One region of the Staphylococcus caprae genome, then DNA from elsewhere that is predicted to be linked to it. Evidence: riboswitches for the same ligand, from Rfam matches in the RefSeq annotation. Region 1 holds a riboswitch; each other region holds the start of a gene.
The links. A riboswitch is a leader RNA that binds a small molecule or an ion and turns the genes downstream of it on or off. The one in region 1 is predicted to bind thiamine pyrophosphate.

Region 1 (8,053 bases):
TTATTTCGAGCAAAACTAGGAGGATCAATAACGATTGTTTCATACTGATGACCATGACGTGCTGCATAATTATAGAAATCAAATGTATCCATGACATAAATATATTCGGATTTAGGATCAATACCATTGAGTCCAAAATTCTCTTCAGTTAATCCTCTTGAACGATTTGCTAAGTCAACGCTAGTAGTTGATCGTGCATTTTGAGCTGCTATCACTGAAAAGGCACCCGTATAACTAAATAGGTTCAATACATCTCTATCTTCAGAGAATTGATCACGTAATTTCTTTCGTACTTCCTTTTGATCTAGGAAGATACCTGTCATCAATCCATCTTCTAAATCTACATTATAAAACGTAAAGTTTTCTTCTATAATTATAGGGAAATCAGGCGCCTCACCTTCTACAAATCCACCTGTATATTCCGTATCTTTAAATCTCATTTTTTCATAAATAGATGTAAAACCAAAGACTGCCTTCACCGCTTCTATGACATTGTATCTGAATTTATAAATGCCTTTAGAGTACCATTGTATTAATAAATGCCCATCGTAATTGTCGATAGTGAGTCCCCCTACACCATCTCCTTCAGCATTAAAAAGTCTAAATGCATTGGTACCTTCGATATTAAAATAATATTCTCTTTCCTCTAATGCCTTTTCGAATAACTTAATGAAAAAGTTAGTGTCGATAACTTCGTTCTCATCGTAACTTAATACCCAACCTAACCCTTTGTGTTGGCGTCCTACATAACCCGTAGCAATATATTGCTGTTGCGCAGTTACAATTTTGACTAAATCTCCTTCTTTTAAATGGTCGTGCGCATAAATATCATCTTCATCTATTAGCGGATAATGATTGAGATACTTTGTCTCTTTACCTTTATTTAAAGTAGCAATCTTCATCATCATTAAACCTCTCTTTCTATTTATTTCAGTTTCTATCTTTTATTTTCAAAAAATCGTAAGTTCAATTTCAAAAATCATTTTAACAAATAATAGAATCTAATAATACGTAAAAAAGCCACTGTCATTGAAATATCAATAACAATGGCTTTAATCAATCATTCACTTACGGCTTCTCACGTAATTGTAATGAATAAGCGACAATAATCGCAATTAACATGAGTAATAAAATAGGCGTAATAAAGATTGATAGTAATAAACCGTGAATCATGATGTTGATAAATTCAGTTAAGAATTTAAAGAACAATATACTACCCATAAAGAGTTGTAAATAATAAAATTTACCTCTTAGATAGTAAGTTAAAGTCGTAGCAATATAGATGATGACTATGAAGAGTAATAAAATAAGCGTTACCCATTCTACAACGTATTGTGTTTGTGATAACTCCCACTCTCCTGATAAGAACAGTGAGTTGCGGTTATTAAATTCTAAGAAAGTAAAGAATAAAATAACTACGCCACATAACAACTGAACATACATAGGTTTAATCCATTTTGGCTTTCTCATCCAATTAGGAATATCATCCTCTTGAATATCGACAATATTTTTAACTTTTTCTTTGAATTTATCTCTTTTAGCTCTAATTTTATCTAAATCTACACTTCTTCTCGTCTTGCGTGCATATTCTGTTGTCTTATCTTGTAGTTGTTTAAAATGAACTTTAGTTTGATTAGATACATTTCCTTTATTCGTTCTAGAAAGTTCTGGTTCTTCCTCACCGAGTTCTTCTTTCGTTAATGGTAATGAACGTCTTAAGAATAAGAAATTCCAAATAGACATTTGTCCTAACAACCACATAATAATGAAGAAGGCATTCACACTTAAAATATCGATGGATTCAATTTCGTTAGAATCAATACGTCCATATAAAGCTATTTGCGTAATTAAATAACTGATACCATACGTTACAATAATCCACATAAAATGATTTTTATGATTATGTTTGTTTAATTCGTCTTTATAAACAATGTAACCAATATGTACGATGAACGGTATGATAAATACAATTGCGAAGAAACCATATACTTGAGTCATTAATAATAATGTAATGATGAAATACAAAATACCAACAACTAAAAAGAAAATAGAAATGTCATAGTCATATTTAATTGTTCTAAATAAAGTATGACCTAATAACATGACTAAGATACCAAATAAAATAATGATAATGGCACTTATAATTGGGAAACTACCTATAAACCTACTCATCACTTTAATAATTTCACTGAAGAATGCATTAAGAAATTCCCATACATTATGTACATGTGTATTAACTTTTTTATCACCATTAAACTGCTTAATTAATGGTAGATTTATGAGAATGATGAGACCTGTGAAAAGTGAAACGATACCGATAATATAGCTAAATATGATCTCGGTGTGTTTCTTAAGAAAAGACATACTGTTCACCTCAAACGTTATTATATATGAAGATTTTCTAATTGTCTTTAAATTAACCATAAATACGTCTAGAGACCTACAAAGGTTTATTAATAGGATAACGGGGTAAATGTAATGTGTAAACAATAATTCCTATATAAGGGGTGGAAATTATTATGGGAAAAGAAGAATTTGAAAAGAAATCAGCTGAAAAAGCAAAAGAAGCAGAAGAAAAGCTAAAAGAACAAAACGAAGAAAAATCTAATGATACAGAACAAACCAAAAAAGATGTTCAAGATACGTTAGACTAATAACAATATATCATTACGAGGCTGGGATATCATTTCATATCTCAGCCTCTTTCATGTAAACGTACAGGCTTGAGTCGGAATGCGCTTATAGTAAGTTCCTTCTATCATAGCCCTCCTTGCCCGTGGGCCTCAACATGGAGAATTTCTTTTTCAAGAATATTTTGCAAACAACGCAAGTTGGGTATGGAAGAACGCAATTCATTTTGCTAAATGATATTTCTATACCTATACGCTTTTATTGATTCAATTCATTTTATTCTAAAAAATATTTAAACTATATTTTAAATGACAAAACTATCTTGACAATACTTTAGAAAAATCATACATTAAAGTTAAATTAAATATACGAACGCACTAGGGGTGTATGTATTTATACTGAGATGAGGTTTATCCTCAAACCCTTTGAACCTGATCTAGCTAGATACTAGCGTAGGAAAGTGTTGTTAACTATAGAATCTAATGAACTTGAAACATTTAGATATATTTTCTGACGCACAACTTTCCTAGGGAGGGTTGTGCGTTTTTTTAGGAGGAAAAGTAATGTCAAAAGGTTTAAAACTATCAGAAATACTTGTAACAGTATTGATTTCTGTAGTCTTTGCTATCATTTATAACTTATGGTGGTTCTTCTACAACATTGTTCAAGTTGCAGGTATTCATCTAGAACAGCTTACATACGGCGTATGGTTTATGGCAGCTGTTGTGTGTTACCTCATTATTCCTAAACCAGGGATAGCTATATTAGCAGAGTTAGCAGCTGGCGCTGGGGAAACAATCGTTATGGGTAAATTTGATATACCAACGATTATTTACGCTTTACTTCAAGGTTTAGCGTGTGAAATCGTATTTGCAATCTTTAAATATCAGTCACGCTCAGCAGCAGTAGCAATGCTTGCAGGTTTTGTGACTGCCATCGCAACTTTCCCTGTCGATTACTTCTACGGTTATTTAAATGAAGTTGCTGGATGGAACTTATTCCTATTTATTCTGTTCCGAGCAATTAGTGGTATTGTGATTACAGGATTAATTTCTTATTGGATTGTTAAAGCACTCGATAAGACGGGAGTAACCAAACTCTTTAGACCAGCTTCTCAAAATGACTACGACAACCTATAAGGGGATTTTTTAATTGTTAAAAGTAAAAAACTTACGTTTGAAATATCCAAACGGGGATAGAAAAATATTTGATAACTTAAATATTAAAATTAATGATAAAGAAAAAGTGCTTTTACTCGGTCCATCTGGATCGGGTAAAAGCACGTTGCTTAATGTACTTAGCGGCATTGTTCCTAATTTGATTGAGCTTCCTATGAAATATGATGAATTAGAAATTGACCGCCAAAGTGGTGTTATTTTTCAAGATCCTGATACACAATTCTGTATGCCAAAAGTGTATGAAGAACTGGCTTTCGTTCTTGAAAACAGACAAGTCCCTCGCAGTGAGATGGACAAGGAAATTAAACACGCGCTTGAATCAGTTGATTTAAAAGTGACCGATCAAACTTATATTAATCATTTAAGTGGTGGTATGAAGCAAAAATTAGCCATTGTAGAAACGATATTGCAAAAAGCTGAAACATTATTTCTAGACGAACCCACTGCTATGTTAGATGTCAAAGCGACTGAAGATTTATGGAAGAAATTAATTGAGTTATGGGACAATCAAACGGTATTAATTGTTGAACATAAAGTTAAACATATCTGGCAACATGTGGATCGCGTTCTTCTAATGAATTATGAAGGACAAATTATTGCAGATGATACCCCTGACCATATTCTTAATCACTATGAACATTTATTAACTGAATATGGCGTTTGGCACCCAAAAGCTTGGGATAATGCCCCTCGCCCTGTGCCACTTGCTCCTATGTCTAATAAAGCGTTATTTAAATTTGAACATGGCGCAATCATTCGTGGTAAGAAAACATTATTTTCCGTTGATGAATTTAAATTTGGCGCCGGAGAATGGTTAACTATTACCGGCAAAAATGGTGCAGGTAAAACTTCATTATTAGAATCCATGCTACAATTAATCAAATATAAAGGTCTAATGACTTACGACAATAAAGAATTGAAGAAGATTAAACACGCAGCACAACATATGTATCTTGTATATCAGAACCCAGAGTTACAATTTATTACTAATTCTGTATATGATGAGGTTCATATCCATTACAACCATTTAGATTCTGAAAATGCTAAACAAGAAACGATGCAATTACTCGAGTTACTTCATTTGGATAAGGTTCAAAACCAACATCCTTTTGAAATATCAACTGGACAAAAACGACGTCTAAGTGTTGCTACCGCCCTAAGTTCTAAAGCAGATATCGTATTATTAGATGAGCCTACATTTGGACTGGATAGTCATAATACATTTCAGCTTATCAAACTTTTCCAAGAACGGGTGAAACAAGGTCAAACAATTATAATGGTGACACATGATCCAGAGATCATACATCGTTACCCAACGCGTCGATTACATGTAGAAGATGGTAAACTTATAGAGATTGAAGGTGAACGCAATGTTTGAAAGATGGAAAAAACACCACACCTTCGTAGATGATGTAAATATAATTACTAAATTAATATTAGGAGTTGCACTTTTTTTCTTTATTATATTTATTCATAATTTTGATTTTATGATTTATATCGTTATACTGATGTTTATTTTCTTACTTCTATTTAACGGCACTGAATTTAAAATTACAGGTATCTTTATATTAGTAACCGCCTTATTCGCCCTTCTTTCTTCATTATTTATGATTTTATATGGTGATGGTGAACATATGTTAGTGAAATTCGGCATCATTCAAATCAGTGAAGAAAGTATTGTAAGAGGTTTACATTTATCTCTAAGAACGATTACTGTTTCAATGTTTGGTATTCTCATAGCATTAACCTCTCAAATCGTCATGATTTTCTACAGTTTAATGCAACATTTGAAAGTAAAACCAAAAATCGCATATGCCTTTATGGCAGCAATTAGAATGGTTCCATTAATCATTAGTTCACTGATTCAATTGCGTCGTTCATTAAAAATGCGATATCAAATGATTGATGCTTCAAATTATAAAGGCATCAAACGTTTAAATCATTTAGTTATCCCATTATTAAGTCAAAATATTAGACGTGCACATCAACTTTCAGTCGCAATGGAATCTAAAGGATTCAAAGATGGACCAAGAACGTATTATTATCAGACACCTTTTTCATATAAAGATTTAGTATTTATACTCTGTCTATTAGTCATTATTGGATTATCATTCTTATTATCTAGTTATGTACCATTAACTGGTATTCATGATGTTCGTTTTGGAAAATTAGGATAAACAAACGTATCCTTCAAATAGAATATTCCTTTTGAAGTGAGATAATCTGCTTTTATCAATAAACGAAGCTCGTTGCTTCATACTCATACAAGTAGTAAATGATATAACAATAGCTCTAAGATGTTTCTTCAACGAAATGCATCTTAGAGCTATTATTTTTGAGTCAATCTTCATTCTTTATTTAATCGCTTTATCTCCAATATCACTACGATAGAAAAGATTGTCGCTTTTTATTTTTTTGGCATTGTCATAAGCAGCGGTTTGCGCATCCTTAACTGTTATACCTTCACCGATAGCTAAAATCACACGTCCACCAGAGTTGACGTAATGATCACCGTCTTTCTTTAAACCACTCACAAAATAACGTGAGTCTAAGTCGAATCCACTTACTTCATGACCTTTGTCATAGGCACCTGGATAACCTTTAGACGCTAACATTACACCTACTACCGCTTCATCTTTCCACTTAAAGTCAATAGGCTGACGTTCGTCTAAATCTACAATATGTTGCATTAAATCACTTTCCATACGCGTTAATAACACTTGTGCTTCTGGATCACCAAATCGAGCATTAAACTCTATCACTTTAGGTCCTTCTTTAGTTAAAATGGCTCCGATATAGAGTAGACCAAAAAAGTGATAACCTTCTTGTGACATCGCACGTGCGATAGGCTGAGCGATACGCGCATTCGTTTGTTGAAGTACTTCATCATTAATGTGCGGAACTGGGCAATACGCACCCATACCACCAGTGTTAGGACCTTCGTCATTGTCATACGCACGCTTGTGGTCTTGTGCAATACAATCAAATGGCACTGCATAATCTCCATTCACGAAAGTCATGAGAGAGAATTCCTCACCCTCTAAGAAGCTTTCAAACACAACTTGGCCTTGTTCTTCAGGATAAACCGCTTTAACCCCATCAATTGCTTCATCTTTAGTATGAGCAATGATTACACCCTTACCAGCTGCTAAGCCGTCTTTTTTGATGACAACGGGTAACTCACACGTTTCTACATAAGCTAGTGCATCTTTACGATTCGATACTTCTTTATAGTCTGCAGTAGGAATATCATACTTTTCCATTAACTGTTTGGCAAAGAGTTTAGAACCTTCTATTTGTGCAGCCGCTTGACCTGGACCGAAAACTTTAATTCCTTCATTTCTAAGTAAATCTGCTAAACCATCGATTAAAGGTTGTTCAGGACCGATAACGACCCAATCAATATGAGTTTGTTTAGCGAAATGAACTATAGCTTGTTGATCAGATTCTGCAATCTCGTTATGAATTTCCGCAACGTTCACCATTGCTTCATTTCCAGGAATGGCATAGACCTTATCTACAATAGCAGATTGATGAATCTTTGAAGCGAGTGCATGTTCACGACCGCCAGCTCCTATAATTAATACTTTCATCAGTTGACCCCTTTCTATAAGTGAAACTTAGTGTTTAAAGTGACGCATACCAGTCATTACCATCGTGATACCGTACTTATTAGCCATATCAATTGAATCTTGATCTTTAATAGAACCACCAGGTTGAATAATTGCTTTAATACCATGTTCAGCAGCATATTCTACCGTGTCTCCCATTGGGAAGAATCCGTCAGAAACAAGTGCTACATTATCATTAATTTCAATGGCTCTTTCAATAGCAATTTTAGCTGAACCGACGCGATTCATTTGTCCAGCACCGATACCCACCGTTTGTTTATGATTACTTAAAATAACTGCATTACTCTTCACAGAGCTTACAACTTTCCAACCTAATAGCATCGCATCCCATTGTGCTTCAGTCGGTTGTACATCAGTTGCAACAGTCATTTCTTCACGAGAAATATCTTTATTATCTTTATCTTGTACTAAATAACCACCAGATACTGAAACAAATTCTTGTTCAGCATTATCAATTGTCATATCAATTTCTAATAAGCGAATATTTTTCTTTTGAGTTAAAATTTCAAGTGCTTCTTCAGTAAATTTAGGCGCGATAACCACTTCTAAAAAGATTGAATGAAGCGTCTCTGCGAGTTTAGTATCAACTGTACGATTCAACGCAATAATTCC
Region 2 (8,053 bases), 600 kb from region 1:
GTAAACGATCTTGTAAAACATTATCTGCTTTTAATTCAGAAGAATATTCAAATAATGTTACGTGCTTAACAATACCAGCTAAATCAATAGCTGCTTCGACACCAGAGTTACCGCCACCGATAACTGCTACGTCTTTGTTTTCAAATAGAGGGCCGTCACAGTGAGGGCAGAATGCTACACCTTTATTGATAAGGCGATCTTCTCCAGGAATATTAAGTTTACGCCAACTTGCACCTGTAGAGATAATCACAGTCTTACTTTCTAATACAGCATCATTCTCTAAAGTGACTTTGATTGCTGAGTCTGTCTTTTCGATATTAGTGGCACGAATACCAGTCATTGTATCAATGTCATATTGTGAAATATGATCAGCAAGATTAGATGAGAACTCTGAACCTGTTGTTTCTTTAACAGTAATGAAGTTTTCAATGCCAGCTGTATCATTCACTTGGCCACCAATTCTATCAGCAACGATGCCTGTTCTTAAACCTTTACGAGCAGTGTAAATGGCAGCACTACCACTTGCTGGGCCACCGCCTACGATGAGTACATCATAAGGGTCTTTATCATTAAATTCAGAAGCATCTTGTGTGCTTCCTAATTTCGTTAAGATATCTTGAATAGTCATACGACCATTACCAAATTCTTGTCCATCTAAAAAGACAGCTGGAACTGCCATAATGTCTTCAGATTCTTCGCGGAATACTGCGCCATCAATCATTGTATGAGTAATATTAGGGTTAATAACACTCATTAAGTTTAATGCTTGAACAACGTCAGGGCATTTTTGGCAAGTTAAACTAACGAAAGTTTCGAAATGGAAGGGACCTTCGAGGCCTTTGATTTGGTCAATAACAGATTGTTTTTCTTTAGGGGCACGACCACTTACTTGTAAAATTGCTAATACAAGAGAGTTGAATTCGTGACCTAAAGGAATACCTGCAAACGTGATGCCAGTTTCTTCACCTGGGCGGTTTACTGAGAAACTTGGTGTACGTTTTAAATCCTTTTCAGTTACCGTGATGCGAGCTGACATTCCAGCAATTTCATCTAGTAACTCTTTAAGTTCTTTTGATTTATCATCTGAGCCAAGGCTAGCGACGAATTCAACGTCGCCTTCCATTAGCTCTAATAGTTGTTGTAATTGTTGCTTTAAATCAGCATTAAGCATGTTTTAATGCCTCCTTAGATTTTACCTACTAAGTCTAAACCAGGTTGTAATGATTCAGAACCTTCTTCCCATTTTGCTGGGCAAACTTCACCTGGATGTTGACGTACGTATTGAGCTGCTTTGATTTTGTTTACTAATGTACTAGCGTCACGACCGATACCGTCAGCGTTGATTTCAGCTGCTTGAACTACACCATCTGGGTCGATGATGAATGTACCACGTTGAGCTAAACCAGCTTCTTCATCTAATACATCGAAGTTACGAGTGATTGTTTGAGATGGGTCGCCAATCATTTTATATTGAATTTTACTGATTGCATCTGAATGATCGTGCCAAGCTTTGTGTACGAAGTGAGTATCAGTTGATACTGAGAATACGTTAACACCTAACTCTTGTAATTTTTCGTATTGATTTTGTAAATCTTCTAATTCTGTAGGACATACGAAAGAGAAGTCAGCAGGATAGAAGCATACGACGCTCCATGAACCTTTAAAATCTTCTTGTGAAACTTCTTTAAACTCATCATTTTTTGGATCATAAGCTTGCGCTGTGAATGGTAAGATTTCTTTGTTAATTAAAGACATAGGTAAATACCTCCTGAAATTTTTAAGTATAAGCTAGAATTACATAACAATAATTGTTTGTTTATAATAATTCTAATCTCTTGTTAAGTATTATCACATCTCGACTTTAAATAGTCAACTTTAGAAACTTTTTAATTGAGAAAATGAAATTAGAGTAGCTTTGAATAGCGTCAAAAGAAAGTTATTCAATATTAAGCGTATCTCAAATAGAAATGGTAAATTACCTGGTATATTGAGTTTTTATTTTGACCTTTCATATTGTAAATAGCACATATCATTCTCAACTAAACATGTTTTATTGATAATAGAGTGTAATTTTATTACATCTATATCTTAATGATAACATCTGAGCTATAAATTTTCTTTTACGACCGTTTATATAAATAAAACAGAGATTAATCCAGAGTCGTATCACTCATTCTGAATTAATCTCTGTTTATTTTGTTGATTATTTACTAACTGTGAACTCAACCGTACCAATACCACTATATTCTGCTCGATAAGTTCCAAATTCTAATTTAAGTGGTGAGATAAATGTGCCGGAAGATATCATTTGCCCTTTTTTCAATTGTTTACCATGTGAGTGTAACTTTTTGATAAGCCAATGCACTGCATGAACAGGGTTCCCTAACACTTCTGATGAAGATCCTGTAGCAATTAATTCATTATCTTTGTATAAATTTAAATCCACATTTGCGAATGCATCTATATCAAGAGGGGTTACGCTTTCGCCTACAACAATCATACCAGTCGCAGTGTTGTCAGAAATTAAATCGCCCAACGTGAAATTCGGGAACCAATTCTTATATCTAGCATCTGGGATTTCAATACCAGCAGCAATTTGAGTATTTAAAACAATGGTTTGCAAATCAGCATCATAAGGTAAGTCTTCCTTCACTATAAACATAATTTCTGGTTCTAATAATGGAGAAAATAATGAAGAAAGTGATACTGAGTCACCATTTTTTAAAATATTATTAGATAAAATTGTTCCATATGCTGGTTCATTTGTATTGGCGATAGCTTGTGTTGTCTTACTCGTCATACTCACCTTATAGCCAGCAACGTAGGTATTGTCTTTAAATTTTAATTGTTCGAGTAAATCATCTTGGTTTAGATATGCTTCTTCTTCACTAATTTGATAAGATTCGCTAACGAAATCGATAGGTCTTCTACTTCTATATGCTTTAAAAAGGGCGTTAGAAATATTTTTGTTGGGTTGTGTCATGATATCTCTCCTTAAAATATCTGAAAATTACTACTATTATGATAACTTTTAAACGAAGTGTGTGCAAATAGATTTAAAAGTTTCATATTTAGGGTATAAAATGGTATCCAACGATGAAGATATATTTTATTAGGAGTGAATTTTGTGTCAGATTATGTTTACGATTTAATGCGAAAGCATCATTCAGTAAGAAAGTTCAAAGAAAGTCCGCTTAGCGATGACGCAGTGAAGAAGATAGTGGAAGCTGGTCAATCAGCATCAACGTCAAGTTATCTTCAAACGTATTCAATCATTGGTATTGATGATCCTAAAATCAAAGAAGATTTAAAAGAAGTTTCTGGTCAACCGTATGTTGTAGATAATGGGTACTTATTTGTATTTGTTTTAGATTATTATCGTCATAGTCTTGTAAATGAAAACGCTGAATCAGATATGAGTATTTCTTTTTCATCAGCAGAAGGCTTGCTAGTCGGCTCTATAGATGTCGCACTTGTTTCTGAAAACATGGCTGTAGCTGCTGAAGATATGGGATATGGCATCGTTTATTTAGGTTCTCTACGTAATGATGTGGCGCGTGTACGTGAAATTTTAGACTTACCTGATTATACCTTCCCTCTATTTGGTATGGCAGTAGGTGAACCTGCTGAGGATGAGAATGGTGCGCCGAAACCAAGATTACCGTTTGAACACATTTTCCATAAAAATAGCTACGACGCAAGTAATGATAAACAACGTCGTGAATTAGAAGCGTATGATCAAATTGTAAGTGACTATTATAAGGAACGTACAAATGGGGAGCGTACTGAAACATGGTCCGAACAAATTGAGCAATTCTTAAGTAGTAAAACACGACCTGATATGTTAGACCAATTGCATAAAGCTGGATTCATCAAAAAATAATTCATAATTGGAAAAAAGCCTATAAATGAACTTTCAAACCCGAATTCATTTATAGGCTATAATTTTAGGATTTTTAACTTATTTTCTGTAGCTTATTCCTATTATTTGGTATATCTACTGAATAACAATTGGTTTGTAAAATATTTTTCTGCATCTATCGTATGCTTGATTTTACCTGTACTTTGTAACCATAATTGTAAGTCATTATAGAAGTCTGAACTCATAGACAAATCATTAGTAAAACATTTAGCTGTTGCTTCAATGGTGTCTTTATTTAATTTATTATTAATATCTGTTTGGGTGTAATCTGCATATATATTGATGGCATCTTCTAAATTATTGTTGATATATTGTATAGCTTTTTGAATGACCTTAATAAACTTTTTGAGTTTCTGGTTGTCTGTTTCTAACTTATCAGGTGTAGTAATAAAAATTAATTGACAAAAGTCTGGGACATTGTAATCTTTTAAAGCAAAATAATCTACATTCAATCCTGCATTTCTCGCTTCAAGTATTTCGAAATTCTCAAAAATGAGTGTAGCTGCATCTGCCTTGTCATTTAACAATGCATCAGTATGATAAAAGCTATTGTTTATAGGGACGATATCTCCTACATTATACATGCCTCCATCAGCTTCAATCATAGTTTTAGCAATTGCTATACCTCCTGATCCAGGAGCACCCGGATATTGAAGACGTTTGCCAATTAAGTCTTTAGGTGATTGAATACCTTTGTCTTTGTTGTACATCACACCGCCATTTGTATGTAGATATCGAGCGAAGCCAACTACATTTTCATTCATCGCTTTATATTCAACAAGATGGATAGGCTCAGTAATCGCGATATCCATTGAACCATTTTCAATTTCTTCTAAAGCATCAAAATGTTGTTCAGGTTCAATCATTTCAATTTCTAAGTTTTGCTCGCTAAACCAACCTTTTTCCATTCCTAAAATTAAAGGCAAATGATCAGGATTTAAGAACCATTCTAAACCGACTACTAATTTTTCCATAAAAAAATTCCTCCAACAAACAAATTTTCGTAAAAAAGTGAATTTGAAAGAAATAAAAAATATATTTCACTTTCCTACGCTGGTACTAACCAACAGGTTCAAGGGTTGAAAGGGTACCTTTCTCTCAGCATGCAACATGCACCCCTAGTGATTTGTTATACCTAACTTCTAACATAGCATAGTTATAAAAACGCGTATATAAATGATGAATTAATCGAAGAAGAGCGTAACAGTTTAAATAGAGTATTAATTTATAATGAAGTATTTGAATCGTTGATTTTCTGGACAAAGACAGTTGTATAGTAGTTGATAACTCAATCTTATTTCTAAAGTTAAATAAAAACGCCACAAACTCCTTAAATAAGAAGCTTGTGAGGCATATGATAGATAATGGAACCATATACTTATTCGTTTAAAATTCATTTTAATAAAAATTAACTAGATGATAATTCTCCGTAATGGTTAGATTCAAATGTGTCTTTATCCCAATTTTTAGTTAAGCGTGCAGTACCTGTTCCGGCTAAAATTGAATCATTCACATTTAATGCGGTACGTCCCATATCAATTAAAGGTTCGATAGAAATAAGTACACCTGCAAGTGCGACAGGTAAGTTTAATGTAGATAATACTAAAATTGATGCAAATGTTGCACCGCCACCTACACCTGCGACACCAAATGAACTAATAATCACTACAGCAATCAGTGTAATGATGAATTGGAAATCGATATGGACATGTGCGACAGGCGCGACCATGATTGCTAGCATAGCTGGGTAGATTCCAGCGCAACCGTTTTGTCCAATTGATAATCCAAATGTTGCAGAGAAGTTAGCAATACCTTCTGGAACACCTAAACGTTGCGTTTGAGTTTGAATATTTAAAGGTAGGGCTCCTGCGCTTGAACGAGAAGTGAATGCAAAGATCAATACTTCTAACGTTTTCTTAACATATCTAACTGGATTAATACCTAATACACTTAAAATGATTAAGTGAATCACATACATCGTTATTAATGCTGCATAAGAAGCGAGTAGGAATTTTCCTAAAGTCCAAATCGCTCCAAAGTCACTTGTGGCAAGTGTAGAAGCCATAATTGCTAAGATGCCATAAGGCGTTAAACGTAAAACGAAAGTGACGATAGCCATTACAATGTCATATACAGCTTCAATACCACGTTTTAATAAATTACCGTGTTCAGGCTGTTTGCGCGCTACACGTAAGTATGCGAAACCAACGAAAGTTGCGAAGATCACAACAGCGATAGTTGAAGTGGTACGTTGACCTGTAAAGTCTAAGAATGGATTGCTTGGTAATAATTCAAGAATTTGTTGTGGCAATGTATTAGCAGTTAAATCTTTAGCTTGCTTACTAATTTCTGAGCCACGTGAATGCTCAGCACTTCCTAAATCGATCGATGAAGCGTCTAGACCGAAAATCAATGCATAGATAATGCCGACAATGGCTGCAATCGCTACGGTTCCAATTAAAAACATAAAAATAAAGGTACCGATTTTCGCAAATTTATCCCCAATTTGGATTTTACTAAATGCTGCTACAATAGATACAAAAATAAGTGGCATGACAATCATTTGTAATAAAGCAACATAACCGTCCCCAATAATGCTAAACCAATCTGAAGTTTGTTTTAATACTTTTGATTCTGCTCCGAAGATAAGATGTAAAGCTATTCCCAAAACGATTCCAATACCTAAAGCGCTAAATACACGTTTAGGGAATGAAATATGCTTCCTAGCCATTATGTTTAACATAATAATGAAAATAATTAACACTACTACGTTAATCATAGTGAAAAGTGCCTCCATATCGTAAACGCTCCTTTGTTGTATAAAATATAGTATTCCGACATATGTAATAAGGATATTACTAGAAAATAACAAATTCAAGATAGTTATAGTGATTTTATGAAATGAAATAACAAAATATTATCTCGGTAAAATTAATGGAAGGCATGCTTGTACACGTGGGTATATGAAATATAGGGAGGGAAAATAGAAATAAAAAAACACTTAAATGAGTAGTTGCATTTTACACATACTCAATTAAGTGTTGAGAAGTTTGTTTCTTGATTATAAGTTAAATAAACGAGCGAAGAACCCTTTTTTCTCTTCTTTAGGTTGATTGTTTGATGATTGAGAATGATCTTCTGTTGTTGTCATGTCTGAGTTAGAAGTTGAATCATTAGAAGTTGAGTTTGATATTTCCGATGTACGAGTTGAAAGGCTACTTGATTGTGAAGTTGAAGTAGTTTCGCTAGTTGATGCTACTGCACTTTCGGAATGAGAATCTGAATCAGAAGTGCTAGGTGCTTCTGAAGTACTTTCTTGTTCACTCTGAGAGTTTGAGTTACTTTCGCTTGATTTGTTATTATTTAGCGATTGTGTTGATTCATTTGATTTATGATTTGTCTTCGCAATTTCATTCGCTTGTTTCTCTTGTGATGACTGTATAGCTTCTTGAGAAGTTTGGATTGATTTTAAAGATTCTGTATTGGCATCAATTTTACTAGTAATTTCTGTTTGTAATTCTTTAAGCTCCTGCTGTTGTTGATGAACTTGATTAATCATTTGACCGAGCATTTGACGTTCTTCACGCATTTTTTGGATTTCGCTACGTAAATCTTCAACTAATTGAGCGACGTTTTGGTCAGTTGGTAATTGACTGTCCTCATCTTTAACGATCACTTGTAAGAAATCTTTCTCTTTTTCTAATTCATCAAATGCTAAGTCGTAACTATTTGTTTGTTTTACTTTATCAGCAATGTCTCTAAATAGTTCGATATCTTCTTCTTTAAAATCAGTAGCCTCACGTCCGCGATATTCAGTTTTACTAAGTTGATATCCACGTTCTTCTAAATGTTGTACAATTTTACGGACTTGTTTTTCACTTAGTTCGACACGTTGTGCAAATTCTTTGGTTAACATTGAAAAAGCCCCTTCATCATTTGGTTTATGTATACCGACGTTTGTCTACGGTCAGTGAAACGTCAGTCTTACTTCATATGATAGTTTACCCCTAATTAATAGTGATTTCAAGTGTTGTTATAAAGGCTTTCTTAAATTCATTTCTTCTAAAAGTGGGTAGATAATATCTCGAGAAATGCCATTTGCGAAGACATACTTAAGAATATAATTAGATT
Region 3 (8,053 bases), 440 kb from region 1:
ATTGGAACCGAGTTAGTTGTGAAATGTAGGGAAATTTACGGTACTGAAAATGTATTGGCTACTGATATAAGGGAACCTGAAGTCGATTCTCCGGTTCAAAATGGACCGTTCGAAATTTTAGATGTTACAGATAAAGATCATATGTTTGAATTAGTAAAAGACTTTGAAGCAGATACATTGATGCATATGGCAGCATTATTATCTGCGACTGCTGAAAAGAACCCATTATTTGCATGGGATTTAAATATGGGTGGGTTAATGAATGCCTTAGAAGCGGCACGTACATATCACTTGCAATTCTTTACACCAAGTTCTATTGGGGCGTTTGGTGCGTCAACGCCTAAAGTCAATACGCCACAGGTAACAATTCAACAGCCTACAACGATGTATGGTGTAAATAAAGTCGCAGGTGAATTATTATGCCAGTATTATTTCGTTAAGTTTGGTGTAGACACTCGTAGTGTAAGATTCCCTGGACTTATTTCACATGTGAAAGAGCCTGGCGGAGGTACAACAGACTATGCAGTAGAAATATACTTTAAAGCAGTGAGAGAAGGTCGTTATACTAGTTATATCGATAAAGACACATACATGGATATGATGTACATGGATGATGCGATCGATGCCATTATTAAATTAATGGAAGCTGATGGTGCTAAATTAGAAACACGCAATGGATATAACTTAAGTGCAATGAGTATTGAACCTGAAATGGTTAAGAATGCGATTCAAGAATTTTATCCAGACTTTGAATTAGATTATGATGTTGATCCAGACCGTCAACAAATTGCATCAACTTGGCCAGATAGTATTGATACAAGTTGTTCTCGTGGCGAATGGGGATTTGATCCTAAGTATGATTCAGCTTCAATGACAAAGGTAATGCTTGAGGCTATCGAAGAGAAAGAAAAGGTTGCTAAATAACCACTCACTATTTACAACGAAGTTCACTTATTTTTTGGGAGTGAGACAGAAATATAATTTATCAAAATTACTTTCGTTGTCTCACCCCGGCAAGGATGGCTAGGATTGAAAGAAGCTTGATATAAGCGCACTTTCAATTCAGACATCTACTGCCAATATATTAAAGAAGGTTGAGACAATTGATTATGTCCCAACCTCTTTTAATTTGTTGCGAAGTTAATTTATTATTCAAGTATTTTGTATAATATAAATAACGAAACTTGTAACTTTAGTATGGTAATGTTTAACTAATTAAGAATACATAAGTACATTTGGGTATTTATTTTGAATATTTAGAAAACTTATTGAATAGTAAATATACGATTGATATAATCTAGTATAACTATTCGATTGGGAGAAATTATTAGGAGGCAATAATCATGTCAGAAAAAGTAAAATTTGAACAACGAGATAACTTAAAAGAGAAGCCAGATCCATCCAATTTAGGCTTCGGTCAATATTTCACAGACTACATGTTAAGTCTGGATTATGACGCAGATAAAGGTTGGCATGATATGAAGATTGTGCCTTACGCACCATTAGAAGTTTCACCAGCTGCGCAAGGTTTACATTATGGTCAAGCAGTTTTCGAAGGTCTTAAAGCATATAAACATAATGATGAAGTCGTTTTATTCCGTCCAGACCAAAATTTCAAACGTATTAATAATTCATTAGCACGTTTAGAAATGCCTGAAGTAGATGAAGAGGCTTTACTAGAAGGATTGAAACAACTTATTGATGTTGAACGTGATTGGGTACCAGAAGGAGAAGGACAATCTTTATACATTCGTCCGTTCGTCTTCGCAACAGAAGGTATACTTGGTGTACGTGCGTCTCAACAATATAAATTATTAATTATCTTATCACCATCCGGTGCTTATTACGGTGGAGACACATTGAAAGCAACAAAAATCTATGTGGAAGATGAATATGTACGTGCCGTTCGTGGTGGTGTAGGATTCGCTAAAGTTGCTGGTAACTATGCTGCTAGCTTACTTGCACAAACCAATGCTAACAAGCTCGGATATGACCAAGTTTTATGGCTAGATGGTGTTGAGCAGAAATATGTTGAAGAAGTGGGTAGCATGAACATCTTCTTCGTTGAAAATGGAAAAGTAGTTACGCCAGCATTAAATGGTAGTATTTTACCAGGTATCACTAGAAAATCAATTATCCAATTAGCTGAAGATTTAGGATATGAAGTTGAAGAACGTAAAGTTTCTATCGAAGAATTATTCAATGCTTACGATAAAGGTGAACTTACAGAAGTATTTGGTTCAGGTACAGCAGCAGTTATTTCACCTGTTGGTACACTTCGCTATGAAGACAGAGAAATTGTTATCAATAACAACGAACCTGGTGAAATTACACAAAAACTTTACGATACTTATACAGGAATCCAAAGTGGCAAATTAGAAGATAAATACGGCTGGAGAGTAGAAGTCCCTAAATATTAATTTGTCTTTTTCAGAAAGAGCTTTCTCATATGAGAGGGCTCTTTTTTAAATACCATCTTTTCAATAACAATCCTCTTTTCTATAATTATCGATGTCTCTATATTACAATAATAAATAAACGTATAAACTAATAAAATCATTTTCAGGAGAGAAGTAAAGATGGAATGGATATTATTTGATAAAGATGGCACGCTCATCGAATTTGATAAAAGTTGGGAGAAAATTGGTGTCCGTCTCGTTGATAAACTATTAGAAACATTTCCGGTTCATGACAAAGAGGTTGCGCATCGTCAACTTGGAATTATCGATGACAAAATTGTTCCTGATTCAGTGATGGGCTCAGGATCTCTAGGAGATATGATTAAATCTTTTAATGATGTGACGGGTCAAGATACAACGGACTGGACAAGAGATACAAGTCAAGAACTTGTTGATACGAGAGTTCCTGAAAATAACTGGATTGAAGGCGTACAAGATGTGATTCAAGAACTTAGAAATGAAGGCTATAAAATTGGTATTGTCACAAGCGATACGAAAAAAGGCGTGAATCAATTTTTAGAGGAAACACAGTCGAAATCATTATTCGATCTCATCATCTCTACAGAAACACATGCTGAAGAGAAACCTAATCCAAAGGTGTTGGCACCCTTATTTGATGCATATGATGTTTCACCAAATCAAGTGGCGATTATAGGTGATACAGCCAACGATATGAAAACGGCAATTAATGCTAAACTAGGTCTAGGCATTGGTGTACTCACTGGGATTGCTAAAAGAGAAGAATTGCATGAAGCGGATGTCATTATTGATAGTGCTAAAGATGTGAAACAAATTTTAGACCAGTACAAAAATGAATCAAATTGATATAGAAAAGCGTGGGAACTTGAATCACTATACTAAACCAAAGTACAACTTTTGGGTACAGTACAGACTCAAGAAAAAGACCACGCTTTTTAAAATATCTTAGTTGCGCTTTAACGTTTTGCTTTATTCTAATCCTAAACGCATACGGAAAGTTTCATCTTGATAAGCACTTCTGAATCGTCCACGTTTTTGTAATTCAGGTACAATCAATTCCACAAAATCTTCTAAACTATAAGGTAAAGAAGGTGGCATAAGATTAAAACCATCAGCGACACCTTCATCTATCCATTTCTCCATGGTATCTACAATTTCTTCGGGTGTACCTATTAGAGTAAGATGGCCACCTCCCGCACTCAAATATCCTAGTAATTCGCGTACAGTAGGTTGCTTGTCTTCAATAATGGCGAGCACGGTTTCATAACGGCCAACGGGACCTTTAAACGCTTCAACAGGTGGTAAGTCTGGCACAGGTTGATCCAGTTCCCAATTTGAACAATCTTGTTGAACGAAAAAGCTCAATTGCTTTAAGGCATCTTCAATAGGTAGGTAACGATCTAATTCTGCTTTTTTAGCCATTGCTTGCTCGTGTGTCTCTGCCACATACGTAACTAAACCAGGAAAAATTTTGATGGCTCTATTTGGGGTTTCACTTTTAGTAATGGCATCAGTCAATTTGTCACGGTAAGCACGTGCTTGTTCAATATTCCAAGAGACAGAATAAACAACATCAGCATATTTTGCGGCTAGTGCGACACCTTCTTTAGAGGCACCGGCCTGCATAGATACTGGTTTTCCTTGAGGACTTTGTGGCGTTGTTAATGGCCCACGCACTTGAAAGTTGTCACCTTTATGATTGAAAGGTTGAATATCGCTAGATTCTAGTATTTTATCGTCCTGTCTGTTAGGAACGAAAGATGAAGTTGACCATGATGTAAATAATTGGTTCATGACTGACGCAAATTCATCCGCTTTTTTATAACGTTCAGATCTTTCTGGTAACTTTTTAAGACTGTGATTTTGAGCTTCTGCATCGGTCATAGATGTGACTAAGTTCCATCCCACTCGACCTTGAGTTATATGATCTAGACTGAGTAATTGTCGTGCTGCTGTAAATGGATTTGAAAAGGTGCTAGAGATTGTGGGTACCAAACCAACATGAGAGGTCACTTGAGCAATTGCGGTTAAATTAATGATAGGATCAAACCAAAACGCAGGCAACGTTGTATCGTCACTTGCATTAAAAGCTTGATTATCTGCAAAAAATACAACATCAAAATTTCCTCTTTCAGCAATTTGAGCCAGATGCTGATAGTACGATATGTCTCCGATTTGTTCTATAAACGAATCATCCATTTGCCATGCTGCTTGATGATGTCCACATCCATAAAGTAAAACACCTATGTTAAGTTCACGTGATTCTTCCAATTATGACACCTCTTTGTCTCTCTATTTTAATAAAGAATGACTTGAAAAATTGAGACATTAATTCATTGTTAATCCGCCATCAACTGTAATATTTTGACCAGTGATGCCACGAGCTTCATCTGATGCCAAATAGACCACCATATTTGCTACATCTTGTGGTGTAGTTACCTTTTTTAAAGGTGTAGTTTGAGCAATTAAATCGAACACTTCAGGTGTCGTGACTGCACTTGCGTTTGTTGTTTTTAATAATCCTCCAGAAACGACATTTGCAGTAATCCCATATTGTCCTAACTCTGCTGCAATGTTACGTGTGAATCCTATCAAGCCAGCCTTTGCAGTAGTATATTCATGATAAGGAACTACAGGGTTTTGATATAAATTTGTGCCGATATTTATAATTCTGCCACCTTGCTGGTTGATAAATTGCGGGATGACACTTTGAGTGACATTGAATGCAGCTTTTAAAGTGCCGTCCAGTTGTTGTTGGTAATCATCCCATGTTAAATCTTTGAAACTTTTTTGTTGATTAGGATCAAATTTAAAGTTAACTAACGCATTATTAATCACAATATCGATCTTTCCAAAGTGTGCTGTAGCTGTTTCAATCATTTGGTTAACTTCATCACGACACGTCACATCTGCTTGAATTGCGATGGCTTTTTCATCACTTATATGTTCAATTAACGCTTCGGCTTTTTCTTTACTCTGCTTGTAATTGACGACGACATTATAACCTTTCTCAATTAATGTTTGAGCGATTTTAGCGCCTAGACCACGACTGCTTCCTGTAACGATTGCTGTTTTTGACATAATAATCCTCCAATAAAATAATTGTAATTAGGTAAAAAAATGCACAACCCTTCCGTAAGAAAAGTTGTGCATCTTAGTGATTAAATATTTAAACAGTTTAATGGTAAGATTGATGTCCACACTTTCCTACGCTAGTTCGAACTAGTTCAGGTTCAAAGGGTTTGGATTGTCTCCATCTCAGTTAAAAAACACCCCTAGTGCAAATAATTAACTTGTAATATTAACGTATATTTAATTTATATGGTTGTCAAACATAGGATGTGAGCTATGTTTCAAGTCGTTTTACGATCTTGTATCTACATTTCGATGTGTCTGTATGATGTGTGCAATTTTCTCAATAATTGGGTCTAATGAATCGAAATCTTCATGAATATCATACTCATTGATATTGACGCGCACGACAGGACACGCATTGAAATTGTTAATCCAATCTTCATAACGTTTAAATAACTTCTTCCAATATTCTGGATCTGTATTGATTTCCATGTCACGACCACGTTGCTTAATACGGTCAATGACCTCGTCATAATCACATTCTAAATAAATCAGTACATCTGGTTTTGGAAAATAAGGTGTCATTACCATAGCATTAAATAATTCTGCGTATGTATGGTAATCTTCCTGACTCATTGTACCTTGTTCTTCGTGCATTTTCGCAAAGATATCAACATCTTCATAGATAGAGCGGTCTTGCACAAACCCGCCACCATATTCAAACATACGTTTTTGTTCCTTGAAACGTTCCGCTAAAAAGTATATTTGTAGGTGAAAACTCCAACGTTCGAAGTCGTGATAAAACTTATCTAAGTAAGGATTATGATCAACATTTTCAAAAGAAGTTTTAAAATTTAATTTGTCAGCAAGTGCTTGCGTTAATGTAGATTTACCTACACCTACAGTACCTGCAATCGTAATCACTGCATTTTGAGGAATGCCAAAATTATTCATCTTTGCTATCTCCAATCATGGGTTTTATTAATTCTAAAATTTCTTTATAATCGTTATCATTTTCCACAAAATCTTTCTCGGTTGTATCAATAAGGATCACGTTTGCGCCTTCCTTTTTTAAAGATTCATAATATGCTTTATAATCTTTTTTCAATGTTAATAAATAATCATCTTCAATCGTATGTTCGAAGTCACGATTACGTTTGGCTATTCTAGATTTCAAAATATCTAAATCTGCATCTAAAAAGATAATCATATTAGGCATTTCAAGATCCTCAGTTAAAATATCATAAATACGGCTGAATTTATCAAATTCTTTCTCATCTAACGTATTGCTCGCAAAAATTTTATTCTTATGTATGTGGTAATCACTTACAACACCTTGATCTAACGCTTCAAGATCTCTAATTTGTTTATATCTATTACACAGAAAGAACATTTCAGTTTGGAAACTCCATTTTTCAATATCGTCATAAAAATCTGAGAGAAATGGATTTTCGTCAACAATTTCTCGTTCTTCATAATAGTTAAGCGTCTGACTGAGCTTGTGTGCAAGTGAGGATTTACCTACACCTATAGGTCCTTCAATTGCAATAAATGGTTTATTCATATTCACTTCTCCAAATGTTAAAATAGACATTGAGTATTGTACCATAAGTGAGGTATTGCAACACATATGAGAACTGATAATGATTACATGCGTTTAGCAATTAAAGAAGCAAGAAAGGCTCAAGAACTAGGGGAAGTTCCAATTGGCGCTGTCATCGTGAAAGATAATCACGTTATTGCTCGCGCTCATAATTTGAGGGAAACATTACAACAACCCACGGCTCACGCTGAACACATTGCTATCGAAAGAGCGTCAGAAGTGATTGGGAGTTGGCGTTTAGAAGATTGCACGTTGTACGTCACTTTGGAACCGTGTGTGATGTGTGCAGGTGCAATTGTGATGAGTCGTATTCCACGCGTCGTTTACGGTGCTATTGATCCTAAAGGTGGCTGTACAGGGAGTTTAATGAACTTATTAGCACAGCCGCAATTTAATCACAGAGCGATAGTTGAGTCTGGTATTTTGGAAAATGAATGCAGCACACTGCTACGTGAATTTTTCAAAAACATACGCCAACAAAAGAGATCCCTCAAACAAGCCAAGATACAAAATGACACAAATTTGTTAGAATAACTGTGTAAATTAAAGGTGACAAGCTTTTAGATAAACTAGTAAATCAATTAGTTATGCATGAAGAAGAGTGAATACTCGAACAGTAGTAAGATAAGGCTGGGATTCAAATTTATAATCTAAATAAACGAAGTATTGATAGCGACACGCCTGCAGGAATAGCATGAGTCTTGAGACTACAGGCTCAAGCCATGCCCGCGGCAAGGGAGCTAAAGCAATACGAAGTATTAATACCCCAGCCTAATCTTTAAAAGTTTTTCTGCAGTTTGAGGTGACTATTCACGTTCGCCTTTTCAAAAAATAAAACATAAATATTACCTTCAAACAGGAAGAAACGAGGTCAATGAATGATAAAGTTAATTGCAACAGATATGGATGGAACGCTACTTAATGCAGCACATGAAAT
Region 4 (8,053 bases), 1.0 Mb from region 1:
ACTCTAATATCTAATAACTTTTGGTCTTTCATATAAGTTTGAAATGTTTCATAGTGTTCATTTGAAATAACGATTTCAAGTAGCCAGCCTGTGCCACTTCCTTCTTTATTTATAATAACGCCATCCTCGATTTCATATTCTGAAACGCCACCATTTTCATTTACAATCTGAAATCGTACTGCCTTAAATGTCTTCATTATTTCACATCCCATTTGTTTTTTAAAAATATACAATAAATTAAATTACAAGCAGTGTTGTACTTATTTAATCATTATTTTCTTTAAATATATCAAAAATATACTACAAATAGCTAACGTTTTAGGGATATTTGTCACTTTGACCAAATGATCCCTTCTCAATTAAGATGTATTACAAGAAGGAGGTGACACATGTTAAATAAAATAGTAATTGTTGGTAGGTTAACTAAAGATGCCCAAATATATGAAAAGGAGGATAGTAGAGTTGCAACGTTTTGTGTAGCAACAGAAAGAAATTACAAAGACGAAAATAATGAAGTTTCGAGCGACTATTTACTGTGTAAGGCATTTGGTAAAACAGCTACGAATATTGAAAAATATACCAGTCAAGCTACTTTAGTAGGGATAACTGGACAAATGCGTTCAAGAAAATATGAAAAAGAAGGGCAAACACATTTTGTAACCGAACTATATGTAGAAACGATTAAATTCATGTCTCCCAAAACAAAAAGTAACGAAATTATCTCTCAAAATCAATTTGACGAAGACACTTATCACTCAGACGAATTTGAAACTATCAATATATAATAATTAACTCCCCCTAAACTCCATCTTATTTTAATAAAACTTAAATTATCCTTTTCTTTCAATTATACTCAAGCGACCTACTTTAATCGGCCAATATTAAAGAATAGGTCGCTTTTATAAATCCTTATTTTTAGCCACAACATACATACAATTATCTGACAGATTTCATTTATATTACAGATACATTTTGCAATCGAAACAAATTCAAAACTGTCATGACAGTTTTGAATAGAATTTTAATTCTATTTATAATTAATTTTTAGTGTAATTCGAGTGTAAAAAAGTAACGGTTTTTTTTATTTCACTGTAACCTACACCGTATTTTCAGATGTTAGAGTGGTATTTGTAAATTAGTTAAGAAAACAAATCACTTTTAGGAGGATTTTTAATAATGAAAAAAACATTAATTGCATCATCATTAGCAGTAGGATTAGGCGTAGTAGCAGGTAACGCTGGTCATGACGCTCATGCAAGCGAAGCTACTAACGTAGATAAAGCAGAATTAGCACAAAAAGCACAATCAAATGATCAATCATTAAACGAAAGCCCTATCCAAGAAGGTGCTTATAACGTAACATTCGATTATAACGGCTTCACTTACCACTTCGAATCAGACGGTAATAACTGGAGCTGGAACTATGCACAAACTGGTCAAGCAACTCCACAACAAGATGTAAGCGAACAAGCTTCAGCTTCAAATAACCAAACTTCAGCTGAACAAGTAAGTGCACAACAACAATCTAACCAAGCTCAACCTGAGCAAACAGCTGCTCCACAAACAGAGCAAACTCAACAACCACAAGCTAAAGCAACTACTTCTTACAGTGCACCATCTAACAACACTTCAAGTAGTAAAGCATCAAGTGGTTCATCAGTAAATGTAAATTCTCATTTACAACAAATTGCTCAACGTGAATCAGGTGGCGACATTCATGCAATCAACCCATCTTCAGGCGCAGCTGGTAAATATCAATTCTTACAATCAACTTGGGATTCAGTAGCTCCAAGTCAATATAAAGGTCAATCACCAGCTAACGCTCCAGAAAGCGTACAAGATGCTGCAGCAGTTAAATTATACAACACTGCAGGCGCTAACCAATGGGTAACTGCATAATTTAAGTTTATGAGTCCAATTAACCATCTTCTCTCAATGAGAAGGTGGTTTTTTCATGTTTTACAGCCCATTTGATTGATTTACAGGTATTCGTTTGATAATGTGATAGATGAAATACATCAATATAACTACTAGGGGAGCCGTTTGGCTGAGATGAAGTGATTCAGACCCTTATAACCTGATTTGGTTAGTACCAACGTAGGAAAGTAGTCATAATCAAATAAGCATCTTTTTGCCTTGATCATGCTACTTTTCATTGTTGGAAAGTAGTTTTTTTATTATCCAAGGAGGCATACGAATGACATTTTCAAAAGAATTAAGGGAAGCAGCACAACCAATTATTGAAGATATTTATAATGATGGTTTTATTCAAGATTTACTCGCAGGAACACTATCTAAACAGGCAGTCCGTCAATACTTAAGAGCAGATGCGTCTTATTTGAAGGAATTTAGTAATCTTTACGCTTTACTTGTACCTAAAGTGCCTACAATGGAGGATGTTAAATTTTTAGTAGAGCAAATAGAATTTATGCTAGAAGGTGAAGTTGAAGCACATGAAGTATTAGCAGACTATATCAATGAACCTTACAATGAAATTGTTAAAGAAAAGGTTTGGCCACCTAGTGGAGACCATTATATAAAACACATGTACTACAATGCTTACGCACATGAAAATGCAGCATATACAATAGCAGCGATGGCGCCTTGTCCATACGTATATGCAGTGGTAGCAAAACGTGCAATCAAAGATCCAGCCCTCAATAGAGACTCAATTACAGCAAAATGGTTCGATTTCTACAGTACTGAAATGGATCCACTTGTAGAAGTATTCGACCAATTAATGGATCGTTTAACAGAAGAATGCACAAAAGCACAAAAAGAAGAAATTAAAGAAAATTTCTTACAAAGTACCATTCATGAACGTAACTTCTTTAATATGGCTTATATTGATGAAAAATGGAATTTCGGAGGAGAAAAACATGAATAAACCTAAAATTGCATTAACCATCGCAGGAACAGATCCTACAGGTGGCGCGGGTGTTATGGCTGATTTAAAATCATTTCATTCATGTGGTGTGTACGGAATGGCAGCGATTACAAGTATCGTCGCTCAAAACACACTAGGCGTCCAACATATTCACAATCTCGAAACAAGCTGGGTGAAAGAACAATTAGAAAGCGTATTTGATGATGAGTTACCTCATGCAATTAAAACAGGAATGATTGCGACCAAGGAAACAATGGAACTTATTCAAACTTATTTGGAAAGATATTCTGACATTCCATATGTTATAGACCCTGTGATGTTAGCTAAAAGTGGAGATTCGTTGATGGATGATGACACAAAATCACATTTACAATCTACGCTTTTACCTTTAGCAGATGTGGTAACACCTAATATCCCTGAAGCTGAAGAAATCACTGGTTTAAAGATTGATAATGAAGAAAGCATACGTAAAGCTGGCGACATTTTTATTAATGAAATTGGTAGTAAAGGTGTCGTGATTAAAGGTGGACACTCTGCAGACTTAAATAATGCGAAAGACTTCTTATTTACTAAAGACGATGTGTATACGTTTGAAAATAAACGTTTCGATACGAAACACACGCACGGAACAGGGTGCACATTTTCAGCAGTAATAACAGCAGAACTTGCTAAAGGTCGCTCAATTTACGAAGCAGTGAAAAAAGCTAAAGCATTTATTTCCATGAGTATTGAGCACACACCAGAAATTGGTAAAGGAAGAGGTCCTGTTAATCACTTTGCATTTTTAAAGAAAGTAGGTTTGGATGATGAATAATTTAGAGCGTTTACGTTCCGAAAATCCACTTATCGTATGTTATACGAATGATGTGGTTAAAAACTTCACGGCGAACGGATTACTTAGTTTAGGCGCAAGTCCTGCGATGAGTGAAGCACCTGAAGAGGCAGAGGAATTCTATCAAGTTGCAAGTGCACTCGTAATTAATATTGGAACGCTTACTCATGAAAATGAAGAAGATATTATGAGTATTGGTAAAATTGCTAATGATCAAGGCACACCTATTGTCTTTGACCCAGTTGCAGTAGGTGCATCTACATATCGTAAGCAATTTTGTAAGCGATTCTTGGAACAAATAGATGTCACGGTGATTAAAGGTAACGCGTCTGAAATTTTAACACTGATAGATTCGCAAACGACTATGAAAGGCACAGACAGCGATAATTCGCTTGATCCAATTGATATTGCTAAGAAGGCATCTGAGAGTTTGAATGCGGCAGTTGTCATTACTGGTAAAGAAGACGTCATCGTTCAAGATCAACAGATAGTGAAGCTTTCTAATGGCTCACCTCTATTAGCTAATATTACTGGGGCGGGCTGTCTATTAGGTGGTGTTGTCGCTAGTTTCTTATTTAGAAATACGCAACCATCTATAGAGGCTTTAATTGAAGCGGTAAGTATTTATAATATCGCAGCAGAACTTGCTGAAAATGAAAAGCATGTACGTGGACCAGGTTCATTCTTACCTGAGCTATTGGATCAATTATACAATTTAGATTATGCAACATTTGAAAAATATGTAAATAAAGAAGAGGTTCAGTCATAAATGTTTAATCCAAAACAATTACAAGTATATTTTATTTGTGGTACACAAGATATACCTGAAGGTAGAACAATTGAACAAGTGTTAGAAGAGGCATTACAAGCTGGCATCACTTTGTATCAGTTTCGAGAAAAAGGCCCTACTGCTCTAAAAGGCGAGGATAAAAAGCAACTAGCCTTAAAATTAAAATCACTTTGCCAAACATACCAAGTCCCATTTATTGTTAACGACGATGTGGCGTTAGCTAAGGAGATTGATGCCGATGGTATTCATGTGGGACAAGACGATGAAGCGGTAAAAGCATTTGCCGCAGAATTTGAAAATAAAATCATTGGATTAAGTATTGGTAACCTAGATGAGTACCAACATTCAGATCTATCTCAAGTTAATTATATTGGTGTGGGGCCTATGTATGCGACGCCTTCTAAAGATGACGCTAGCGAACCTGTAGGGCCATCAATGATTAAAAAACTGAGAGAATATCTGGATGACTTTCCTATTGTAGCTATCGGAGGCATTAATGAATCAAATGTTGCTTCGATAGCTGAAGCTGATGCAGATGGTATTTCAGTGATTTCTGCTATTTCTAGAAGTGATAATATTGACAAGACTGTTAAGCATTTTCTGAGTTACTTTAAATAATCTAGTTAAATTTCCACTTTTTGTTTTCTACTACAGTACGAGTATGATAAAATGAATCCTATGTGAATATTACAATAGAGGTGGAAAAATGAAGAAAAAAGCGTTACTACCTTTGTTTTTAGGGATAATGGTTTTTCTAGCTGGGTGTGACTACTCCAAACCTGAAAAGCAGGACGGATTCTTCTTTAATACATTCGTTCAACCAATGAAACATCTCTTACAATGGTTAGGAAATGATGTATTTAATAATGACTATGGACTAGCAATTATTATCTTAGTTCTAGTAATTCGTTTAATCTTGTTACCATTCATGTTATCAAACTATAAAAATAGTCACATGATGCGTGAAAAAATGAAAGTCGCTAAACCTGAAGTTGATGGCATTCAAGAAAAGGTTAAACGTGCACGTACACAAGAAGAAAAAATGGCCGCAAACCAAGAATTAATGGAAGTTTATAAAAAATATGATATGAACCCTATGAAGAGCATGCTAGGTTGTTTACCTATGTTGATTCAAATGCCAATCATTATGGGATTATACTTCGTATTGAAAGATAAACTTGTGAGTGGTCTTTCTGCACATCCTCATTTCTTATGGTTTAATTTAACTAAACCAGATATTTGGATTACAATTATTGCCGGTGTTCTTTACTTTATTCAAGCATATGTTTCAAGTAAAACAATGCCTCAAGAACAACGTCAAATGGGATACATGATGATGATTGTTTCTCCAATCATGATTATTTGGATTTCATTACAAGCATCATCAGCACTTGGCTTATATTGGTCAGTCAGTGCCTTATTCTTAGTAATACAAACGCACTTTGCAAACGTGTATTACTCTAAACTTGCTAAAAAAGAAGTTCAACCTTTCATTGAACAATATGAAAAAGAACATAACCCTTCTAAAAAGAAAGGTAAAAATACGCAAGTAGTCTCTAAAAATAATAAAAAATAAAGTATAAAAACCAGCAAATCGCGATAGGATTTGCTGGTTTTTTAGTTTTGAAAATGATAGTCCAAATCACTCTTTGAAATTCCATTCATTTAAAAATTGTTTTAAGAATTGAATCATAAATGTATGACGTTCTTCTGCAAGTTGCATTCCAGTAGATGTATGCATTAAATCTTTAAGTTTTAATAATTTTTCGTAAAAATGTTTAATAGCTGAAGCATCATATTTATCAATTTCATTCATTTGAATTGATTCGAAAGGCATATTCATTTCAGTCCACATAGGCTCTCCAAAATGTCCTGCAAATTGAAATGTTCGTGCAATACCAATGGCACCTAATGCGTCGAGACGATCTGCATCTCTTACAATTTTTCCATCGATAGACATCTCTATGTTATTATTCTTTCCGCCTCTATAACTCATATGTTGAATGATATGGAGGATATGTTTAATTTCTTCGTCAGTAAGCTCTATAGATTTCAAGAATGATACTAATTTCGAGTAGGCTAGCTTTTCATCAGTAATTTTGTTATCTACCGTATCATGAAGAAGTGTAGCAAGCTCGATGATAAGTGTGTTCGTATTTCCCTCATTGTGTGCAATATGTAACGCTAGCGCATATACACGTTCCACATGCGCAACATCATGACCCGTGTAATCATCTTTATGTGCGTTTTTCATATAATCACGTGCGTATTTAATTTTTAATTCATTTTCCATAAAATGGCTCCTTAATAGAATGAGAGGTTCAGGACATTCCCGAACCTCACTGTTGAAAGTTATAAAATTGGTGAAAGTAATTGAGAAATACCTTCTTTAAATTTGACCCAAGTACTACGTTGTTCGTAATTCTCTTTTGTAAGTCTATAAGAGACTTTCATGTCGTTAATAAATGCTTGTTTAAGAGAACGTGCCACGCCTTCATCATATATAAAGGCATTGACTTCGAAATTGAGTGTAAAGCTTCGATTATCCATGTTAGCGGTACCCACACTCGCAAGTTCGTCGTCAATGACTAACGTCTTAGAATGTAGGAAGCCGTTGTCATAATGATACACTTTAACACCAGCTTCTAGTAATGACGCAACATTTTTCAATGTGGCCCAATACACAAACGGGTGATCAGGTATACTAGGTATCATAATATTGACTTCTACGCCGCCTAAAGCAGCAATTTTAATGGAATCCAGAAAGGCTTGGTCTGGAATAAAATATGGCGATTGAATATAAATAGATTCTTTGGCTGAGGAAATCATTTTTAGATAACCGTATTTGATTTGTTCCCAGTCTTCATCAGGTCCGCTAGAGGCAATTTGAATACCGATTGTACCTCCAGAATCTACATCAGGGAAATAACGCTCTTCATAAGTTAAATTGTCACGCGTGGATTGAGAGTTCCAATCTAGAATAAAGCGTAATTGTAATGCGTTGACAGCATCGCCTTCAATACGTAAATGCGTATCTCTCCAGTAACCAAATTTCTTCGATTTACCTAAGTATTCATCACCAACATTGAAGCCACCGACGTAGCCAATTTTACCGTCTATAACCACAATCTTTCTATGATTTCTATTGTTCATTCTTAAATTAATAAGCGGTAATTTAGAAGGGAAGAAGGATTCGGCATGTCCGCCTTTAACACGAAAACGTTTCAAATCTTTTTTACGTAAGTCTCTTGAACCCATATCGTCAAAGAGCATTTTGACCTCAATACCTTCTTCAGCTTTCTTCTCTAGTTCGGAAAGTATCTGCTTTCCAAGACCATCACTATGAAAGATATAATACTGAATATGTATATAGTCTTGAGCATGACGTATATCTTGAATTAAATCATCAAATTTTTGTTGACCATCCGTATAAACCGTCAAATCATTATCCGTAGTTAAAAAGGCTGCGTTGTTATATAACAACATTTGAACCATTTCTTTGAATTTAACAATTTGATGGTTGCCTTTAGAGAAATCTTGTTTT

Region 2: it holds a riboswitch for thiamine pyrophosphate, as region 1 does, so the genes downstream of both, JMUB898_RS12250 (ABC transporter substrate-binding protein) here and JMUB898_RS09295 (ECF transporter S component) in region 1, are expected to answer to the same signal.
Region 3: it holds a riboswitch for thiamine pyrophosphate, as region 1 does, so the genes downstream of both, JMUB898_RS11460 (3-oxoacyl-ACP reductase) here and JMUB898_RS09295 (ECF transporter S component) in region 1, are expected to answer to the same signal.
Region 4: it holds a riboswitch for thiamine pyrophosphate, as region 1 does, so the genes downstream of both, tenA (thiaminase II) here and JMUB898_RS09295 (ECF transporter S component) in region 1, are expected to answer to the same signal.

The regions. Positions count from the first base shown of each region.
Region 1 is NZ_AP018587.1:1,930,523-1,938,575, forward strand. Features, by position in the region: gene JMUB898_RS09280 (class I SAM-dependent rRNA methyltransferase) at 1-902, opposite strand, end outside; gene auxA (lipoteichoic acid stability factor AuxA) at 1,069-2,364, opposite strand; gene graF (glycopeptide resistance-associated protein GraF) at 2,520-2,654, shown strand; TPP riboswitch at 3,001-3,107, shown strand; gene JMUB898_RS09295 (ECF transporter S component) at 3,195-3,770, shown strand; gene JMUB898_RS09300 (ABC transporter ATP-binding protein) at 3,784-5,187, shown strand; gene JMUB898_RS09305 (energy-coupling factor transporter transmembrane component T family protein) at 5,180-5,986, shown strand; gene purD (phosphoribosylamine--glycine ligase) at 6,164-7,402, opposite strand; gene purH (bifunctional phosphoribosylaminoimidazolecarboxamide formyltransferase/IMP cyclohydrolase) at 7,430-8,053, opposite strand, start outside.
Region 2 is NZ_AP018587.1:2,530,509-2,538,561, reverse strand. Features, by position in the region: gene ahpF (alkyl hydroperoxide reductase subunit F) at 1-1,171, opposite strand, end outside; gene ahpC (alkyl hydroperoxide reductase subunit C) at 1,186-1,755, opposite strand; gene JMUB898_RS12260 (2-keto-4-pentenoate hydratase) at 2,204-2,983, opposite strand; gene nfsA (oxygen-insensitive NADPH nitroreductase) at 3,128-3,883, shown strand; gene JMUB898_RS12250 (ABC transporter substrate-binding protein) at 3,985-4,896, opposite strand; TPP riboswitch at 4,951-5,052, opposite strand; gene JMUB898_RS12245 (L-cystine transporter) at 5,331-6,719, opposite strand; gene JMUB898_RS12240 (hypothetical protein) at 6,984-7,838, opposite strand; gene JMUB898_RS12235 (hypothetical protein) at 7,956-8,053, opposite strand, start outside.
Region 3 is NZ_AP018587.1:2,366,574-2,374,626, reverse strand. Features, by position in the region: gene JMUB898_RS11480 (NAD-dependent epimerase/dehydratase family protein) at 1-924, shown strand, start outside; gene JMUB898_RS11475 (branched-chain amino acid aminotransferase) at 1,344-2,420, shown strand; gene JMUB898_RS11470 (HAD family hydrolase) at 2,580-3,284, shown strand; gene JMUB898_RS11465 (LLM class flavin-dependent oxidoreductase) at 3,408-4,709, opposite strand; gene JMUB898_RS11460 (3-oxoacyl-ACP reductase) at 4,767-5,519, opposite strand; TPP riboswitch at 5,626-5,725, opposite strand; gene JMUB898_RS11455 (deoxynucleoside kinase) at 5,802-6,467, opposite strand; gene JMUB898_RS11450 (deoxynucleoside kinase) at 6,460-7,077, opposite strand; gene tadA (tRNA adenosine(34) deaminase TadA) at 7,144-7,650, shown strand; gene JMUB898_RS11440 (Cof-type HAD-IIB family hydrolase) at 7,995-8,053, shown strand, end outside.
Region 4 is NZ_AP018587.1:906,190-914,242, forward strand. Features, by position in the region: gene JMUB898_RS04260 (YwpF-like family protein) at 1-197, opposite strand, end outside; gene JMUB898_RS04265 (single-stranded DNA-binding protein) at 390-785, shown strand; gene JMUB898_RS04270 (transglycosylase family protein) at 1,177-1,899, shown strand; TPP riboswitch at 2,023-2,121, shown strand; gene tenA (thiaminase II) at 2,198-2,887, shown strand; gene thiD (bifunctional hydroxymethylpyrimidine kinase/phosphomethylpyrimidine kinase) at 2,880-3,701, shown strand; gene thiM (hydroxyethylthiazole kinase) at 3,694-4,488, shown strand; gene thiE (thiamine phosphate synthase) at 4,489-5,127, shown strand; gene yidC (membrane protein insertase YidC) at 5,216-6,085, shown strand; gene JMUB898_RS04300 (HD domain-containing protein) at 6,152-6,802, opposite strand; gene cls (cardiolipin synthase) at 6,862-8,053, opposite strand, start outside.